DNA from 4 places in the Pseudomonas tohonis genome. Region 1 is predicted to be linked to each of the others. Evidence: predicted binding sites of a transcription regulator. Region 1 holds the regulator's gene; each other region holds the start of a gene.
What was found. The regulator FliA, encoded in region 1, starts transcription of late flagellar genes. The targets are predictions, from matches to a motif close to CTAAAGTTTNNNNNNNNNNNGCCGNTAA.

Region 2: a site for FliA is predicted at 2,218-2,245, ahead of HSX14_RS11160 (methyl-accepting chemotaxis protein). Genes of this name have one in related genera too.
Region 3: a site for FliA is predicted at 1,607-1,634, ahead of HSX14_RS13085 (methyl-accepting chemotaxis protein). Genes of this name have one in related genera too.
Region 4: a site for FliA is predicted at 3,251-3,278, ahead of HSX14_RS18755 (methyl-accepting chemotaxis protein). Genes of this name have one in related genera too.

What each region holds. Positions count from the first base shown of each region.
Region 1 covers NZ_AP023189.1:4,340,332-4,344,867, forward strand. Annotated here, with positions in the region: gene HSX14_RS19610 (chemotaxis protein CheA) at 1-138, opposite strand, end outside; gene HSX14_RS19615 (protein phosphatase CheZ) at 150-938, opposite strand; gene HSX14_RS19620 (chemotaxis response regulator CheY) at 958-1,332, opposite strand; gene fliA (RNA polymerase sigma factor FliA) at 1,417-2,163, opposite strand; gene fleN (flagellar synthesis regulator FleN) at 2,160-2,993, opposite strand; gene flhF (flagellar biosynthesis GTPase FlhF) at 3,067-4,428, opposite strand; gene flhA (flagellar biosynthesis protein FlhA) at 4,444-4,536, opposite strand, start outside.
Region 2 covers NZ_AP023189.1:2,435,500-2,440,035, forward strand. Annotated here, with positions in the region: gene HSX14_RS11155 (hypothetical protein) at 1-483, opposite strand, end outside; gene HSX14_RS11160 (methyl-accepting chemotaxis protein) at 492-2,123, opposite strand; gene HSX14_RS11165 (undecaprenyl-diphosphate phosphatase) at 2,368-3,198, shown strand; gene HSX14_RS11170 (alpha/beta fold hydrolase) at 3,293-4,267, shown strand; gene acnA (aconitate hydratase AcnA) at 4,456-4,536, opposite strand, start outside.
Region 3 covers NZ_AP023189.1:2,840,894-2,845,429, reverse strand. Annotated here, with positions in the region: gene HSX14_RS13085 (methyl-accepting chemotaxis protein) at 1-1,553, opposite strand, end outside; gene HSX14_RS13080 (Na+/H+ antiporter family protein) at 1,678-2,997, opposite strand; partial or broken gene HSX14_RS31610 (PDC sensor domain-containing protein) at 3,237-4,475, shown strand.
Region 4 covers NZ_AP023189.1:4,144,046-4,148,581, forward strand. Annotated here, with positions in the region: gene HSX14_RS18730 (LysR substrate-binding domain-containing protein) at 1-533, shown strand, start outside; gene HSX14_RS18735 (MFS transporter) at 621-1,820, shown strand; gene HSX14_RS18740 (MmcQ/YjbR family DNA-binding protein) at 1,831-2,178, shown strand; gene HSX14_RS18745 (DUF2834 domain-containing protein) at 2,263-2,571, shown strand; gene HSX14_RS18750 (putative glycolipid-binding domain-containing protein) at 2,575-3,153, shown strand; gene HSX14_RS18755 (methyl-accepting chemotaxis protein) at 3,306-4,536, shown strand, end outside.

The DNA of each region.
Region 1 (4,536 bases):
GCGGAAAATGGCATTGAGCAGATCCATATCGTCCGGACGGCTCTCGAGCTCGACCAGCTGTTCGGACAATTGCTCCAATATTTCGCCGGCCTCAACCAGGAAGTCCTGGAGGATTTCTTCATCGGCGTCGAAGCTCATTCGGTTGCTCCCTAGAATCCAAGGCTGGATAACAGATCATCGACATCGACCTGACCGGACACGACATCATCACGCTTATCGGCATTGATCTGCGGACCTTCACCCCTGGAAGGCTCTTTTTGTTTTTCTTTTTCAGCCACGAGCTCCGCACGGTCGTGCTGGATGCCGGCGAAACGATCGACGTCGCTGGCCATCAGTACCAGTTTCACCAGGTTGCTCTCGACTTCGGTGACCAACTGGGTAACGCGCTTGATCACCTGGCCGGTCAGGTCCTGGTAGTCCTGAGCGAGAAGGATGTCGTTCATTCTGGACGAAAGCTGCTCGGTGTCGCGTTGACTGCGAGCAAGGAAGGTCTCGATACGCTTGGCCAGGTCGCGGAACGCATCCGCGCCAATTTCCCGACGCATGAAACGGCCCCACTCCTCACCCAGGCTCTGGGCTTCGTCGCCCAGCCCGTTGAGCAGCGGCGCGCTCTCCTCCACCAGGTCCATGGTCCGGTTGGCAGCCTTCTCCGTCATCTTCACCACGTAGGAGAGACGATCGGTGGCATCGGCGATCTGCGAGACCTCGGTGGCGTGGGGCAGGTGCGGGTCGATCTGGAAGTTGACGATCGCGGTGTGCAGCTCGCGCGTCAGCTTGCCGACTTCCTGGTAGAGCCCACGGTCACGGACCTTGTTGAGTTCGTGGATGAGTTGCACGGCATCGCCGAAATTGCCTTTTTCAAGGGTCTCGACCAGCTCGCGCGCATGGTTTTTCAGGGTCGACTCTAGGTCTCCCGATTGGGAATCTTTCTGGTCCATGGCGTCCTCGCGACTGGCATCAGCCGTTGACCCGTTCGAAGATCTTCTCGATCTTCTCTTTGAGCACCTGGGCGGTGAAAGGCTTGACCACATAGCCATTCACACCGGCCTGGGCCGCTTCGATGATCTGGTCACGCTTGGCCTCGGCCGTCACCATCAGCACCGGCAGGTGCTTGAGGCGCTCGTCGGCACGCACGGCGCGCAACAGATCGATCCCGGTCATGCCGGGCATGTTCCAGTCGGTGACCAGGAAATCGAAATTGCCACTGTGCAGCATGGGTAGAGCGGTGGTGCCATCATCGGCCTCTGCGGTATTGGTGAAACCCAAGTCACGCAGGAGGTTCTTGATGATGCGTCTCATCGTCGAGAAATCGTCCACGATGAGGATTTTCATGTTCTTGTCCAAATCGACCTCCGTACAGTCCTAAACGCCCCCGAATAACGGGGGCGTCGATCAATCGAAAAACCGGCGTGCCGATCAGTGTGCTCGCCATTCGCCCAGCCGCGACCGCAAACGCGCGGCACATTGGCTGTGCAACTGGCTCACACGCGATTCACTGACCCCCAGCACTTCGCCGATTTCCTTCAAATTCAGCTCTTCGTCGTAATACAGCGCCAGTACCAGGCGCTCTCGTTCCGGCAGATTGGCGATGGCGTCAGCCAGCGCCGCCTGGAAGCGCTCGTCTTCCAGATCATTCGAAGGTTCGAGATGGGTGACTCCGGTATCTTCGTGCGTCGCGCCATGCTCACCGTCCTGCAACAGGTCGTCGAAGCTGAACAGGCGACTGCCCAAAGTGTCGCTCAGGATGCCGTAGTAATCTTCGAGACTCAATCCAAGTTCGGCCGCAACTTCCTGATCTTTAGCGTCTCGCCCGGTTCTCGCCTCAATTTTCCGGATGGCATCGCTCACCATCCGGGTGTTGCGGTGGACCGAACGTGGTGCCCAGTCCCCCTTCCTCACTTCGTCGAGCATGGCACCGCGGATGCGGATGCCGGCGTAGGTCTCGAAACTGGCGCCCTTGCTGGAATCGTATTTCTTCGAGGCTTCGAGCAGGCCGATCATGCCGGCCTGCATCAGGTCCTCCACCTGCACGTTGGCCGGCAGGCGGCCCAGCAGGTGGTAGGCGATACGTTTGACCAGCGGCGCGTAGCGCTCGATCAACTGGTGCTGGGAATCCCTAGCCTGTGCCTTGTTGTACATACGAAGTCCACTAGCGGGTGTCATATGGCCGAATCCGCGATCGGTTGCTGCACCAGGCGCTCGACGAAGAACTCCAGATGACCGCGTGGGTTAGCCGGCAGGGGCCAGCTATCCACCTTCTGGGCAATCGCCTTGAACGCCAGGGCGCACTTCGAGCGCGGGAAGGCTTCGTAAACCGCGCGCTGCTTCTGCACGGCCTTGCGTACGGATTCGTCATAGGGCACCGCACCGACGTACTGCAAGGCCACATCCAGGAAGCGATCAGTCACTTTTGTCAGCTTAGCAAAGAGGTTGCGACCCTCCTGTGGACTGTGTGCCATGTTGGCCAATACGCGGAAACGGCTCATGCCGTAGTCGCGTTTGAGGAGCTTGATCAAAGCATAGGCGTCGGTGATGGAAGTGGGTTCGTCACAGACGACCACTATCACTTCCTGTGCCGCACGCACGAAGCTGACCACCGCATCACCGATACCGGCGGCGGTGTCGATCACCAGCACATCGAGGTTGTCGCTGATCTCGCTGAAGGCCTGGATCAGGCCGGCGTGCTGCATGGGCGAGAGCTGCACCATGCTCTGGGTGCCGGAAGCGGCCGGCACGATGCGTACGCCCCCCGGCCCTTGCAGCAGCACGTCACGCAGGTCGCACTCGCCGGCGATCACGTCGGCGAGGGTGCGCTTGGCGGTGAGGCCGAGCAGCACGTCGACGTTGGCCAGGCCGAGGTCGGCGTCCAGCAGCATCACCCGGCGACCGAGATCGGCGAGGGCCAGCGAGAGGTTCACCGACACATTGGTCTTGCCGACGCCACCCTTGCCGCCGGTCACAGCAATCACCTGTACGGGATGCAAACTACCCATTTATCACACCTTGTCTCACGTCGACTGGGCCACTTGGCGGGCTCGTGCCACTCATCCGGAGTGGCTGGGGGTTCTAACCGACTCGGCGGGCCGGATTCTGGTACAGGCCGGCGAAGAGGTCGGCCATGGCTTCTTCGCTGGGGTCTTCCGGGGTCTGCAGGCTGACCGCACGACTCACCAGCTGGTGGCTGCGGGGCACCTGCAGGTCATCCGGAATCCTAGGCCCATCAGCGAGATAGGCTACCGGGAGATGCTGGCCGATAGCCAGTCCTAAAACCTCTCCCAGGCTCGCCGCTTCGTCGAGCTTGGTCAGGATGCAGCCGGAAAGACCGCAGCGCTTGTAACTATGGTAGGCCGCCTTTAGCACTTGGCTCTGACTGGTTGCAGCCAGCACCAGATAATTCCTGGCTTTGACCCCTCTGCTGGCCAACGTTTCCAACTGCATTTTAAGCGCAGGATCGGCTGCCGGCAGGCCCGCCGTATCGATCAGCACCACGCGCTTGCGCGCCAGGGGTGCCAGGGCCTGGGTCAGGGACTGGCCCGGGTCGACGTGGGTCACGGAGACGTTGAGGATGCGGCCGAGGGTCTTGAGTTGCTCCTGGGCGCCGATGCGATAGCTGTCCATGCTCACCAGGGCGATCTGCTGGGCGCCGTACTTGAGCACGTAGCGCGCAGCCAGCTTGGCCAGGGTGGTGGTCTTGCCCATGCCGGCGGGGCCGACCAGGGCGATCACCCCGCCCTCCTCCAGCGGCTCCTGCTGCGGGGTGCGGATGGCGTGGGCCAGGTGGGCGAGCACCATGCGCCAGGCCTGGCGCGGGTCCTTGACCGAGGCGACGCGCTCCATCAGCGCCCGCGACAGTTCGGCGGACAGGCCCATGCGCTGCAGGCGACGCCAGAGGCCGGCCTGCTGCGGGCGGCGGCTCTGCATCTGGCCCCAGGCGATGGAGCCGAGTTGTACTTCGATCAGCTCACGCAGGCCGTTGAGCTCGAAACGCATGGCGTCCAGGCTGCGCTGGTCGGCGGCGGCCGGCGCGGCGGGCCTGGCCGGAGCGGCGGCGGGAGACGGGGCCACCGGCGCGGCGGACGGGCGCTCCAGGCGCGACGAACGCATGGCGGCGGCGAGGCTTTCCGGGGACAGCTCCGAGCGGTCGGCGATCAGCTGGCGGTTCTTGCCGGCATCGGCCTGGCCACCGCGGTTGCTCAGCTCCGCGTGGGCCTCGGCGATGCGGGCCTGGGTGCGGCGCAGCTCGGCTTCGAGGGCCGGGTTGGGCTTGCTCGGCGCGGGAGCCGGCATGGGATAGTCGAGCGCGGCGGTGATCTCCACGCCACCTGCGACCCGACGGGTGCCGATGATGGAGGCATCCGCGCCCAGTTCGTCCCGCACCAGTTTCATGGCCTGGCGCATATCCGCAGCGAAGAAGCGTTTGACCTGCATGGCCTGTGACCTCGGTTAGTTCTGCCCCACAGTCGCGACTATGGTGACCTGCTTGTTGTCCGGTATTTCCTGGTAGGCCAGTACGTGCATGGTTGGCACGGCGAGCCT
Region 2 (4,536 bases), 1.9 Mb from region 1:
GGGCATCTGCTGGTCGAACTCGCGCAGGTCACCCTTCATCAGGATCGGCAGGAAGACGTCGCCGCGCTTGCGCTGGTTGCTGATGATCTGCGCCAGTGCCGGCTTGAAGGGCATGGTCTTGGGCTTCGGGCCGCCTTCCTCGATGCGCGTGCTGAGCAGCAACCCCGGCTTGCCGAGGACCACGCCGGGCAGCACGAAGAGGCCGGTCTTGAGCACCGCGGCGGCCTCGATCCCGTGCAGGGTGTCGTGGAAGGCGTAGGGGTTGGGTAGCACCACCATCTTGCGCCCGAGGTCGGCGGGGAAGTGCAGGCTGTAGTTGGTGTACAGCTGGCGCGTGGACTCGGAGTACACGCACAGGCGGTTCTCGAACAGACGGATGAAACGCTCGGCCAGCTCGCGACGGGCGATGCTGTCCAGGTCCCAGATCAGGTCCTGGTTCTGCTGCTGGCCGAGGTCGACCTCCTGGTGTTCCATGTTGCCCATGCCGGTCCTCAAACGCGGAATTGTCTCAGCAAGCGGTTCAACTGCTCGGCCAGTTGGCTGAGCTGCTGGCTGGCGGCGCTAGTCTGCTCTGAAGCCATCGCATTGTCATGGGCCAAGCTGGCTGCCTGGGTCACATTCTGGTTGATGTCCTCCACCACGTGGGACTGCTGCAGGGTGGCACTGGCGATGGAGGCGTTGAGCCCGGTGAGGTTGCGCAACGACTGGGCGATCTGCCCGAGGCTCTCGCCGGCCTGGCTGGCCTGCTCCACGGTCAGCTGCGAGGCGCGGCTGCTTTCGTTGATCACCTTCACCGCCGCTTCGGAGTTGCCTTGCAGGCGCTCGATCATGCCGTGGATCTCGGCGGTGGATTTCTGCGTGCGCTGGGCCAGCAGGCGCACCTCGTCGGCGACCACGGCGAAGCCGCGGCCCTGCTCGCCGGCGCGGGCGGCCTCGATGGCGGCGTTGAGCGCCAGCAGGTTGGTCTGCTCGGCGATGGAGCGGATCACTTCCAGGACGGTGCCGATCTGCGAGCTTTCCTCGGCCAGCGAGCGGATCACCTCCACGGCCTGGGCGATGGTGTCGGAGAGCTGGCCGATCTGCCGCAGGCTGGCGTCGATGTTGCTCTGGCCGAGGCGCGCCTGGTCTTCGGCGGTGCGCACTTCGCTGGCGGCGTGCTCGGCGTTCTTCGCCACGTCCTGTACGCCGTAGGTGACCTCGTTGATGGCGGTGGCCACCAGCTCCATCTGCTGGGATTGCTGCTCGCTGTGGCGCTGGCCGTTGCTGGCGATGCCGCCCAGGGAGCCGGCGGCCTGGTCCAGCGCGCCGGCAGCGTCCAGGGATTGGCGGATGACCCCGCGCAGCTTGCTGGTGAAGGCGTTGAAGTGCCCGGAAAGCGCGGTGATCTCGTCGCGACCCTGGCCATCCAGCGAGCTGGTCAGGTCACCTTCGCCGCTGGCGATGTTGGCCATGGCCGCCACCACGTCCTGCAGCGGGCGGGTGATGCTGCGGGCGATCACCACCACCAGCACCGCCATGATCAGGGCGATCACCAGGCCGATGAAGGAGGCGCGCAGGGCCTGGGACCAGAATTCCTCCTGCATGTCATCGATGTAGATGCCCGAGCCGATCACCCAGCCCCAGGGCTGGAACAGTTGCACGTAGGACACCTTGGGCACCGGGTCGCTGGCGCCCGGCTTCGGCCAGCGGTAGTCGACGAAGCCCGCGCCCTTGCCGCGGGCCACGGCCACCATGTCGTTGAACAGCGGCTTGCCATCCGGGTCCTTGTAGCCGGAGAGGTCCTGCCCCTCCAGCTTCGGGTTGGTCGGGTGCATGACCATGCGCGGGGTCAGGTCGTTGATCCAGAAGTAGTCGGTCTTGTCATAGCGCAGCGCGCGGATGGCCTGCATGGCCTGCTTCTGCGCTTCTTCGCGGGGCAGGGTGCCGGCCGCTTCCTGGGCCTGGAAGTGCTGCAGCACGCCGGCGGCGGTCTGCACCACGTGCTGGGTCTTGAGTTCCTTGCCATGCAGCAGGTCGCTGTGGATCTGCTGGAGCATCAGCATCCCGAGAACCACCAGCATCGACACCGCGACGACGAGGATCAGCCAGAGACGGCGGCTGATGGGCAGACTGCGAAGGTTCATGGTCGGGGGCTCCTGACTCGTTATTGTTCTGCGGCCGGATTTCGCGCTCCTGCGCGCTCGTTGTCACGCGCGAATCCACAGCATGTCTGATAGCATTTCGGCATTCGGCCGGCAAACCTGATGCAGATCGTCGGCCGGGAACCCGCGTTCCCGTGGCTGGTCTCAGCCGCGCACGGTACCCGTCCGGGCCACACCACACACCTTTTCGAGCAGGCCGCCATCGGGCGAGCCTTGGGGAGAACCAATGGATTTTTGGACGGCCTTCCAGGCCCTGATTCTGGGCGTAGTCGAAGGCATCACGGAGTTCCTGCCGATCTCCAGCACCGGCCACCAGATCATCGTCGCGGACCTGATCGGCTTCGGTGGTGAGCGCTTCCAGGCGTTCAACATCATCATCCAGCTCGGCGCCATCCTCGCCGTGGTCTGGGAATACCGGCGCAAGATCTTCGACGTGGTGGTGGGCCTGCCCCGCGAGCGCAGCGCCCAGCGCTTCACCGGCAACCTGCTGGTGGCCTTCTTCCCGGCGGTGATCCTGGGCGTGGCCTTCGCCGACCTGATCCACCACTACCTGTTCAACCCCATCACCGTGGCCACGGCGCTGGTCATCGGCGGGGTGATCATGCTCTGGGCCGAGCGTCGCGATCACCTGATCCAGGCCGAGACGGTGGACGACATGACTTGGAAGCAGGCACTCAAGGTGGGTCTCGCCCAGTGCCTGGCGCTGGTGCCCGGCACCTCGCGGTCCGGCGCCACCATCATCGGCGGGCTGCTGTTCGGCCTGTCGCGCAAGGCAGCCACCGAGTTCTCCTTCTTCCTCGCCATGCCCACCATGGTCGGCGCGGCGGTGTACTCGGGCTACAAGTACCGCCACCTGTTCCAGCCCTCCGACCTGCCGGTGTTCGCCCTGGGCTTCGTGGTCTCCTTCATCTTCGCGATGATCGCCGTGCGCGCGCTCCTCAAGTTCATCGGCAACCACAGCTACGCGGCCTTCGCCTGGTACCGCATCGGCTTCGGCCTGTTGATCCTCGCCACCTGGCAGTTCGGGCTGATCGACTGGGCCACCGCCCAGGGCTGATGAGTCCCGGGCATTCGCGGCATCGATAAAGGCACGCCCCCGGGCGTGCCTTTGTCATAGTGGGCGCCTGCACCGCAACGATTGAGGAAAGCCCATGAGCGCGCTCGAACATCGCCTGCTGGAGGTCAACGGCATCCGCCTGGGGCTGTATTGCGCGGGCCCCGAGGATGGGCGGCCACTCTGGCTGCTGCATGGGTTTCCCGAGTGCTGGCATTCCTGGCGCAACCAGATCGAGCCACTGCTGGCCGCCGGCTACCGCGTGCTGGTGCCGGAGATGCGCGGCTACGGCAGCAGCAGCGCTCCGAGCGATCCCGCAGCCTACGACCTGATCACCCTCTGCGGCGATATCCAGGCCGCCATGGACGCCCTCGGCCAGCATGAGGCCTGCGTCATCGGCCATGACTGGGGCGCTCCGGTGGCCTGGCACCTGGCGTTGCTGGAGCCGTTGCGGGTCAAGGCGGTGGTCGGCATGGCGGTGCCTTTCGGCGGCCGCCCGAAGCAACCGGCGACCGAGGCGATGCGCCAGCACTTCGCCGGGCGCTTCAACTACATCCTCTATTTCCAGGAGCCGGGCGTCGCCGAGCGCGAGCTGGATGCCGACATCCCGCGCACCCTGCGGATGATGATGCACAACAGCTCCGCCGCCGTGCCCCGGGACTTCTTCCTCCAGGACAAGCCCGCCGGCTCGACCCTGTTCGACGGCATGCAGGACCCCGGCCAACTGCCGGCCTGGTGCGACGAGGCGGCCTTCGCCGAGTACCTGAAGACCTTCGAGGGGCGCGGCTTCCACGGTGCGCTCAACTGGTACCGCAACTTCGAGCGCAACTGGCAGCGCACCGAGCCGCTGCAGGGCAGGCAGGTGCTGCAGCCCGCCCTGTTCCTGATCGGCGACAAGGACCCGGTCGGCACCCTGGAGGCTTACGGCATCAAGGCCATGCCGCGCAGCGTGCCCGGCCTGGAGCAGCACGTGATCGCCGGGTGCGGGCACTGGCTGCAGAACGAAAAGCCGCGCGAGGTGAACGCCCATCTGCTGGGCTTCCTGGCGCGGCACTATCCGAATGGCAACTGATCTGCAGGGTGGGATGGGTGGGAGCGAATTCGTTCGCGATTCTTCGGCACCGAGCCCATCGCGGTTGAAACCGCTCCCACAGGTGGGAGCGGTCTTGGGGCGACTGGTGTCGCCCCTGCAGGATTGAGGAGGCTGTAGGGGCGAATTCCTTCGCCCGCCCTTGAATGCGCCCCTACAGGACTCCCAGGTCAGCCGGCCAGCAACTGGCGCAGCACGTAGTGGAGGATGCCGCCGGCCTTGAAGTACTCGACCTCGTTGAGGGTGTCGAT
Region 3 (4,536 bases), 1.5 Mb from region 1:
CGGTTGATCTCCTCGGCCACGGCGGTCTGCTCCTCGGCGGCGCTGGCGATCTGGGCGTTCATCGCATTGATGGTGCCGATCAACTGGGCGATGGCGTCCAGCGAGGAGCCGGCCTGGTTGGCCTGCTCGCTGGTGATCTCGCCGGCATCGCTGGAACGGCGCATGGACGTCACCGCCTCCTGGGTGCCCTGTTGCAGGCGATCGATCATGCCCTGGATTTCCTGGGTGCTCTGCTGGGTGCGGCTGGCCAGAGCACGCACCTCGTCGGCGACCACGGCGAAGCCACGGCCCGCCTCGCCGGCCCGGGCCGCCTCGATGGCGGCGTTGAGCGCCAGCAGGTTGGTCTGCTCGGCGATGGAGCGGATCACCCCCAGCACGCTGACGATCGACTGCACGTCCTGCTGCAGGCTGTCCAGGGACGCACCGCTCTCGCGGATATCACCCACCAGCGCGTGGATGCGGGTGATGCTGCCATCCACCACCTTCTTCGCCGCCTGGCCTTCCTGATCGGTCTGCTGGGCGGCCTCGGCGGCCCCCTGGGCGCTCTTGGCCACTTCGTGGGCGGCGGCGGACATCTCGTTGATCGCCGTGGCCACCTGGTCGGTCTCGTGGCGCTGGCGCTCCATGGCCTGCTCGGAGCGGTGGGCCTGGGCGGATACCTCGCCCACCAGGCTGGTGAGCTGGCCGGTCATGTCGACGATCTGGCGCACCAGGCCGTGGATCTTCTCGACGAAGCGGTTGAACGACCCCGCCAGTTCGCCCAGCTCGTCATGGCTGTCGGCCGGCAGGCGGCGCGTCAGGTCGCCTTCACCTGCGGCGATGTCGTCCAGGTTGGCCTTGATCTGCTGCAGGGGACGCAGGAAGGTGTTGCTCAGCGCGGTGCCGATGATGCCGAACACCACCAGCAGGATCGCGGCGATCACCGCGATGCTGGTGAGGATGGTGCTGATGCGCGCGTCGATCGCCTCCTGCACCACGGCCACCTGGGCCTCCACGCCATCGAGGTTCACCGCGGTGCCGAGCGCCATGTCCCACTTGGGCAGGTAGTAGGTGTAGCCGAGCTTGGGCACCTGCACGCTCTCGTTGCCCGGCAGGGGCGAGCTGTAGAACACGTAGTGGCTGTCGTCCTTGGCGACCCGGACCAGCTCGTCGTTGACAGGCACGCCGTTGACGTCCTTGCGGCCCGAGAAGCTCTTGCCCACGTCCACCGGGCTGTCGCCGCGGAACAGGCGGATCACCTGCGAATCGTAGGCGAAGAAGTAGCTGTCCTTGCCGTACTTGATCTTCTTGAGGATCTCGATGGCCTGGTCCCGGGCAGCCATGTCGTTGGCCGGGGACGCGTCATAGAGGGTCTGGACCGAGCCCAGGGCGATCTGCATGTAGTGCTGCAGTTCCTGGCGGCTCTCCTGGATCAGCCGTTCGCGGGTCTCCTTCACCTCGCCTTCCGCCAGGTTGAGCAGCACCTTGGCGGCGGCGCCACTGAGCACGAGGGCGAAGAGGATCACCGGCGCGAGCGCCAGCAGCAGGACCTTGGATTTGAGTGTCAGGCGCATATTTCCATTCCTTGAAGGGAGGCAGGCCGGGAAAACGAGGCGGGATCGACCGCTTATCGGCAGCCCCGTGAATAGCTGTAGCACCCAGCCGGCACCGAGGTGCGGCCGGGTGGCAGGGGGGCTATCAGAGAAGCATGGCCGCCGCCCAGCCGAATGCCAGTAGCGGCAGGTTGTAATGCAGGAAAGTGGGCACGACCGTGTCCCAGATATGGTCGTGCTGGCCGTCGACATTGAGGCCGGCGGTCGGGCCCAGGGTCGAGTCTGAGGCCGGCGAGCCGGCGTCCCCCAGGGCCCCGGCGGTGCCGACGATGGAAACGATGGCCAGCGGGCTGAAGCCAAGCTGCATGCCCAGCGGCACGAAGATCGCCGCGATGATCGGCACCGTCGAGAAGGACGAGCCGATGCCCATGGTCACCAGCAGGCCCACCAGCAGCATCAGCAACGCGCCCAGGGCTCGGCTGTTGCCGATCAATACGGCGGACGCCTCCACCAGGCTGGTCACCTGGCCGGTGGCGCGCATCACTTCGGCGAAACCGGCGGCGGCGATCATGATGAAGCCGATCATGGCCATCATCTTCATGCCCTGGGTGAACAGGTCGTCGACCTCGTTCCAGCGCACCACGCCCGACAGCGAGAACACCAGGAAGCCCACCAGCGCACCGACGATCATCGAGTCCAGCCACAGTTGCACCACGAAGGCGACGACGATGGCCACGCCCGCCACCGCCAGGCTGCGCCGGTCGTACTTCGCCTCCACCTGCTCGGCGCGGGCGATCAGCGTCAGGTCGTAGGTGCGCTTGCGGCGGTAGCTGACGAACACCGCCAGCAACAGGCCGGCCACCATGCCCAGCGCCGGTATCAACATCGCCTCGGTGACATTCACACCGGTAACGTCGACGCCACTTTTCGCCACGTTGGCCAGCAGGATCTCGTTGAGGAAGATGTTGCCGAACCCCACCGGCAGGAACATGTAAGGGGTAACCAGGCCGAAGGTGATCACGCAGGCCACCAGGCGCCGGTCGATCTGCAGGCGCGTCAGCACATACAGCAGCGGCGGCACCAGCAGCGGGATGAAGGCGATGTGGATCGGCAGGATGTTCTGCGAGGAGATGGCCACGCCCAGCAACAGGGCGACGAGGACCCATTTCAGCGCAGCGCCGCCCGCCTCCCCGCCACGCTCGACCCGGCCGACGATGCTGTCGGCGAGCGCGTGGGCCAGCCCGGAACGGGCGATGGCCACGGCGAAAGCCCCCAGCAGTGCATAGGACAGGGCGACGGTCGCGCCACCGCCGAGCCCCTTGTTGAAGGCATCCAGCGTGCCCTGCACGCCCAGGCCGCCGAGCAGGCCGCCCGCCAGCGCGCCGATCACCAGGGCCATCACCACGTGCACCCGGCACAGGCTCAGCACCAGCATGATGGCGACAGCTAAAATCACCGCATTCATCCGCTTTTCTCCCGCCTTGCGGTGTCCCGCAAAAAAAGCCGCGTACTCTGCCCAATGAGCGGGCGGGTGTCAAAAGAAACGCCGTGCGAAATACTGGACGCCCTGTGCATAATATTTGCATCCAAATTCGCCGCTCCCATGCATTCCGTATGGAGCCGCATCGCCATGGCAGGCGCATCAAGTTTTTCCCTGCCGCGCCGATAGCGGCTTGCAGTCCGACGAGATAGAAGGAAAGCCCCATGCCGTTCAGTCGCCTGTCCATCCAGTGGAAGATCACCCTGCTCGCCGGCCTTTGCCTGCTGGCCATCGTGACCCTCCTGGTCGGTGCCTCGCTCTACCAGTCCAAACGCAGCGCCGAGCTGGTGAAGTCCGCCAGTTCGCAGATGCTCGACCAGAGCGCACGCCAGCGCATGCAGGCCCGTGGCGAGCTGCAGGCCCTGCGCATCCAGCGCTACTTCATGGACACCTACCAGTACGGCAAGGGCTTCTCGCGCCAGGTGCTGTTCCTCAAGGACCAGGCCGAGAAGCGCTTCCTCGACGCCTTCGACCTGCGCGAGGACATGACCCGCCAGGTGAAGACCAGCCTGGAGGCCAACCCCAACCTGCTCGGCCTCTACCTGGTGTTCGAGCCCAACGCCCTGGACGGCAAGGACGAACTGTTCATCGACCAGGCCGAGCTGGGCAGCAACGACAAGGGGCGTTTCTCGCTCTACTGGTCACAGGCCACCCCCGGCAAGCTGGAGTCAGAATCCATGACCGAGGAGCTGCTCGGCGACAGCAGCCCCATGGCCAGCGGCATGCCCTACAACACCTGGTACACCTGCCCGCTGAAGACCCGCGACTCCTGCGTGCTGGAGCCCTACTACGACGATGTCGGCGGCAAGAAGGTGCTGATGACCAGCATCGCCTTCCCCCTGGAGCTGAACGGCAAGGTGATCGGCGTCATGGGCCTGGACATCAGCCTGGACAGCCTCCAGCAGCTGAGCATCGATGGCAGCAAGGACCTCTACGACGGCCAGGGCCAGGTCAGCATCATCAGCCCCACCGGGCTGCTCGCCGGCCACAGCCGCGACGCCTCGCAGCTCAGCCTCAAGCTGGACAAGGCCTTCGGCACCGACGCCAGCGAGATCGCCTCGGTGGTCACGGCCGGCAAATCCGCCGAAATCGACCACGATGGCGTCCTGCGCGTCATCCAGCCGTTCAAGCCGATCCCCACCAGCGCCGCCTGGAGCGTGCTGCTGGAAGTGCCGGACAAGGTCCTGCTGGGCCCGGCCCTGAAGCTCGAGGCCCAACTCGATGAGCAGAGCGCCTCCAGCAGCCTGGTGGCCACCCTGATCGGCCTCGCCGCCGCCGTCGTCGGCCTGCTGCTGGTTTGGCTCACCGCCCTGGGCGTGACCCGGCCCATCCTCGGGGTGGCCGCCATGCTGAAGAACATCGCCAGCGGCGAAGGCGACCTCACCCGCCGCCTGGACTACGCGCGCCAGGACGAGTTGGGCGAACTGGCCGGCTGGTTCAACCGCTTCCTCGACAAGCTGCAGC
Region 4 (4,536 bases), 200 kb from region 1:
TGCTGAGCAACCGCCGCATCGACCTGGTCAACGAAGGCGTCGACGTGGCGCTGCGTGTGCGTGAACAGGACGACGAGGACCCTTCGCTGATCTGCCGGCAGCTGAGCCCCGCCCGCGCCATGCTGGTGTGTGCGCCGAGCCTGCTCGAGGGCGTGACCCTGAACGGCCCGGATGACCTGCACCGGTTGCCGGCGCTCGGCGCCCTGGAAACCGACCGCCGCCTGCACTACCTGCTGCGCGACAGCCGGGGCAATCGCCGTGACATCGTCCTGGAAGCACGCCTGAGCATCGAGGACTTCGAGATCCGCAAGCTCGCCGCGCTGCAAGGCCTGGGCATGACCATGCTGCCGCAGATGAACTGCGAGCAGGAGCTGGAGGCCGGCACCCTGGTGCGCCTGCTACCGGGCTGGGAGCTGCCGGGCGGCAACCTGCAGGCGGTCTACACCCACCGGCGCGGCATGCTGCCGGCGGTGCGTGCCTGGATCGAGCACCTGGCCGAGGCGTGCCAGGCGGAGGGGCTGCAACCCATCTGAGCCGTGCGAAGAATAGTTAGCTAGCTTTCATCCGCGCCATGACTGGGTGATGATGGCGCTCTTCCCCAGCCCCTCCGGACACGCCCCATGAGTGCCGCCGAGCAGTCTGCGACCGCCACCACCTTGCAGATCGTCTCCATCGTCTTCTTCACCTTCATCAGCTTTCTCTGCATCGGCCTGCCGCTGGCCGTGCTCCCGGGCTACGTGCACAACGACCTCGGCTACGGCTCGCTGTTGGCGGGCATCGTCATCAGCACCCAGTACGCCTCCACCCTGCTCTCACGCCCCGTGTCCGGCGGCGTGGCCGATCGCCAGGGGCCCAAGCGCGCCGTGCTCTACGGACTCGCCGGCTGCGCGCTGAGCGGCGTGCTGACCCTGGCCTCCACCTCGCTGCAGCAGTTTCCCACCCTGAGCATGGCGCTGCTGCTGGCCGGGCGCGTCGCCCTCGGCGTGGCCCAGGGCCTGGTGGGCACCGGCTCTATCAGTTGGGGCATCGGCCGGGTCGGCGCCGAGAACACGGCCCGGGTGATTTCCTGGAACGGCATCGCCTCCTACGGCGCGGTGGCCCTGGGCGCGCCGCTGGGTGTGCTGATGGTCTCGCGTCTCGGGCTGTGGAGCATGGGCGCGCTGATCACCCTGCTCGGGCTCGGCGCCCTGGCGCTGGCCTGGAACAAGGCCGCCACCCCCATCGTCCAGGGCGTGCGCCTGCCATTTCGCAATGTCTTCATGCGCATCGCCCCCAACGGCACGGCGCTGGCACTGGGCTCCATCGGCTTCGGCACCCTGGCCACCTTCGTCACCCTCTATTACGCCAGCCGTGGCTGGGACGGCGCCGCCTGGTGCCTGACCGCCTTCGGCTGCGCCTTCATCGGTGCGCGGCTGCTGTTCGCCGGCGCCATCAACAGCCGTGGCGGCTACCGGGTGGCCATCGCCTGCCTGGGCATCGAAAGCCTCGGCCTGCTCCTGCTGTGGCTCGCCCCGCAACCCTGGCTGACCCTCTGCGGCGCGGCGCTGACCGGCTTCGGCCTGTCGCTGGTGTACCCGGCACTCGGCGTCGAGGCCATCTCGCGCATTCCCGCCTCCAGCCGCAGCTCGGCCCTGGGTGCCTATGCCGTGTTCTTCGACCTCGCGCTGGGCATCGCCGGGCCGCTGATGGGCGCCATCGCCAGCGGTTTCGGCTTCGGCGCCATCTTCATGGTTGCCGCCGGCATGGCCCTGGCGGGTATGCTGCTCGGCCTCTACCTGCTGCGCGTCGACGAACGTGGCGCGCCGGATCGCCACCCCTGAAGGAACGCCCATGACTGCCGACGAAATAGCCGCTTTCTGCCTGCAACTGCCGGGCGCCCGGGAAGACCTCAAGTGGGGCAGCAACCGGGTGTTCTCGGTGGCCGGCAACAAGATGTTCGCGATCCTCGACTTCCTCGGCGACGGCCTGGCCTTCAAGGTCGATGCCGACCTCTTCCTCGGCCAGGTCGATCGCCCCGGCATCCGCCCGGCGCCCTATCTCGCCCGCGCCCACTGGATCACCCTGGTGATGCCGCCACCGATGGGCGACGAAGAGCTGCGCGCGGCGCTGACCCGCTCTCACCAATTGGTGGTCGCGAAACTGCCGAAGTACAAGCGCGCCGGCCTGCTGCTGGACTGATCCCCCGGCTGCGACAATCGGCCCGCTGCGCAGGCGACGCGGCCGTTCTATCGTCCGCGTTCAACTCATAACAAGGACGTCACCATGCTTGCGCGCCTGTCCGCTCTCCTCGCCCTGGTCGCCTTCGGCGGCTATACCCTCCATGTCATGTCCATCAGCGAACAACCGCTGCTGGAGTTCGGCGCCCAGTTGATGAGCCGCCCGGATACGGCACAGGTGGTGATCGATCTCTACCTCGCCTGCGGCCTGATCGGGATCTGGATGTACCAGGACAACCGCCGCCAGGGACGCGGGCTCCTCTACCTGCTGCCCTTCTACCTGGTGACGGCCGTGTTCGCGTCCATCGGCCCGCTGCTCTACCTGGTGCTGCGCCGACCCACCGCCAAGGAGTGAAGGATGAAGGCCACCGCACTGTGGCAGCACATCTGGAACGACCAGGCCCCGGCCAGGGGGCTCGAACAGCTACGCCTGGACGGAAGACAGGCGGACGCCTCGATGCTGGCCTTCGATGAAGGGGGCGAGCCCTATCGCCTGGTATATCGGATGGATTTCGACGAGCGCTGGCGACCCAGGCGCTGCCACATCCGCGTCGAAGGCGGGTTCGGCGTGCGCGAGCTGCACCTGCGCCGCAATCCCCGCAACGAATGGCGCGACGGGCCAGGCAATCGCCTGCGAACGCTGGACGGCTGCCAGGACCTCGACCTCTGGCCGACGCCGTTCACCAACAGCCCGGCCGCCTGGCGTCTCGGCCTGGCGCACGATCAGCGCGAGGAGATCGCCGTCGTCTTCATCGAGGCGCCCACGCTCGAAGTGCGCGTGATGCATCAGGCCTACACCCGCCTGGACGCACGCCACCTGCTGTACCAGAACCTCGACGGCAGCGGTTTCCATGCAGTGCTCAGGCTGTCCGCCGACGGCCTGGTGGAGGACTACCCCGGGCTGTTCCAACGCCTGCACCGAGCGCCTCCCTGCTGAGGCCGTTGCCACCGCGAAGGCTCTAGGGCGCCATTCGCGGGAAAAATTCCCGATCATGAACTGTAAAGACTTAGATACACTTCACAGAAATTTTCGGCTCAACTTTGGTGCGTGCAGGCCGATACCCGCTCTAAGCCTTGCGGAAGAACAACATGAGAAACAATCAGCCAGTCACTCAACGCGAACGTACTTTCCCCGCCCAGCAACGCCTGATCTCGACCACGGACAGCAAGGGTGTGATCACCTATTGCAACGAAGCCTTCACCGATATCAGCGGCTACAGCCGTGACGAGCTGATCCGCTCGCCGCACAACCTGGTGCGCCACCCGGACGTCCCGCCCGCCGTCTTCGCCCACATGTGGACCACCCTGAAGAAGGGCCGCCCGTGGATGGGCATCGTCAAGAACCGCTGCAAGAACGGTGATCACTACTGGGTCAATGCCTACGTGACGCCGATCTTCGAAGGCAGCCAGGTCGTCGGCTACGAGTCGGTGCGGGTCAAGCCCACCGCCGAGCAGATCCGCCGCGCCGAGGCGCTGTACCAGCGCATCAACACCGGCAAGTCGGCCATTCCCGGGCGCGACCGCTGGTTGCCCGTGGTGCAGGACTGGTTGCCCTTCATCCTCATCAGCCAGATCGGCTTCATGATCGGCGCCTGGCTCAACTCGCACTGGGGCTTCCTTCTCGCCGCGCTGCTTTCCGTGCCCCTGGGCCTCACCGGGCTGGCCTGGCAGAACCGCGGCATCAAGCGCCTGCTGCACCTGGCCGAACAGACCACGTCCGACCCGCTGATCGCGCAGATGTACACCGACAGCCGCGGCGCCCAGGCACGCCTGGAGATGTCCATCCTCAGCCAGGAGGCGCGCCTGAAAACCTGCCTGACCCGCCTGCAGGACACCGCCGAGCACCTCACCGAGCAAGCCAGGGAAGCCGACGCGCTGGCCCACAACAGCTCCGAGGGGCTGGAACGCCAACGCGTTGAGACCGAGCAGGTCGCCACCGCGGTGAACCAGATGGCCTCGACCACCCAGGAAGTGGCCAGCAACGTGCAACGCACCGCCGATGCGACCCAGGAAGCCAACCGCCTCACCGGCCAGGGCCGCAGCATCACCGCCGAGACCCGCGAGGCCATCCAGCGCCTGTCGCGAGCGGTGGGCGAGACCGGCGAGACCGTCACCCGCCTGGCCCAGGACAGCAACGAGATCGGCGGGGTGGTCGACGTGATCAAGGGCATCGCCGACCAGACCAACCTGCTGGCACTGAACGCCGCCATCGAAGCGGCGCGTGCCGGTGAGATGGGCCGCGGCTTCGCCGTGGTCGCCGACGAGGTGCGCCAGCTGGCGCAGCGCACGGCCGAATCCACCGGGCAGATCCACCAGCTCA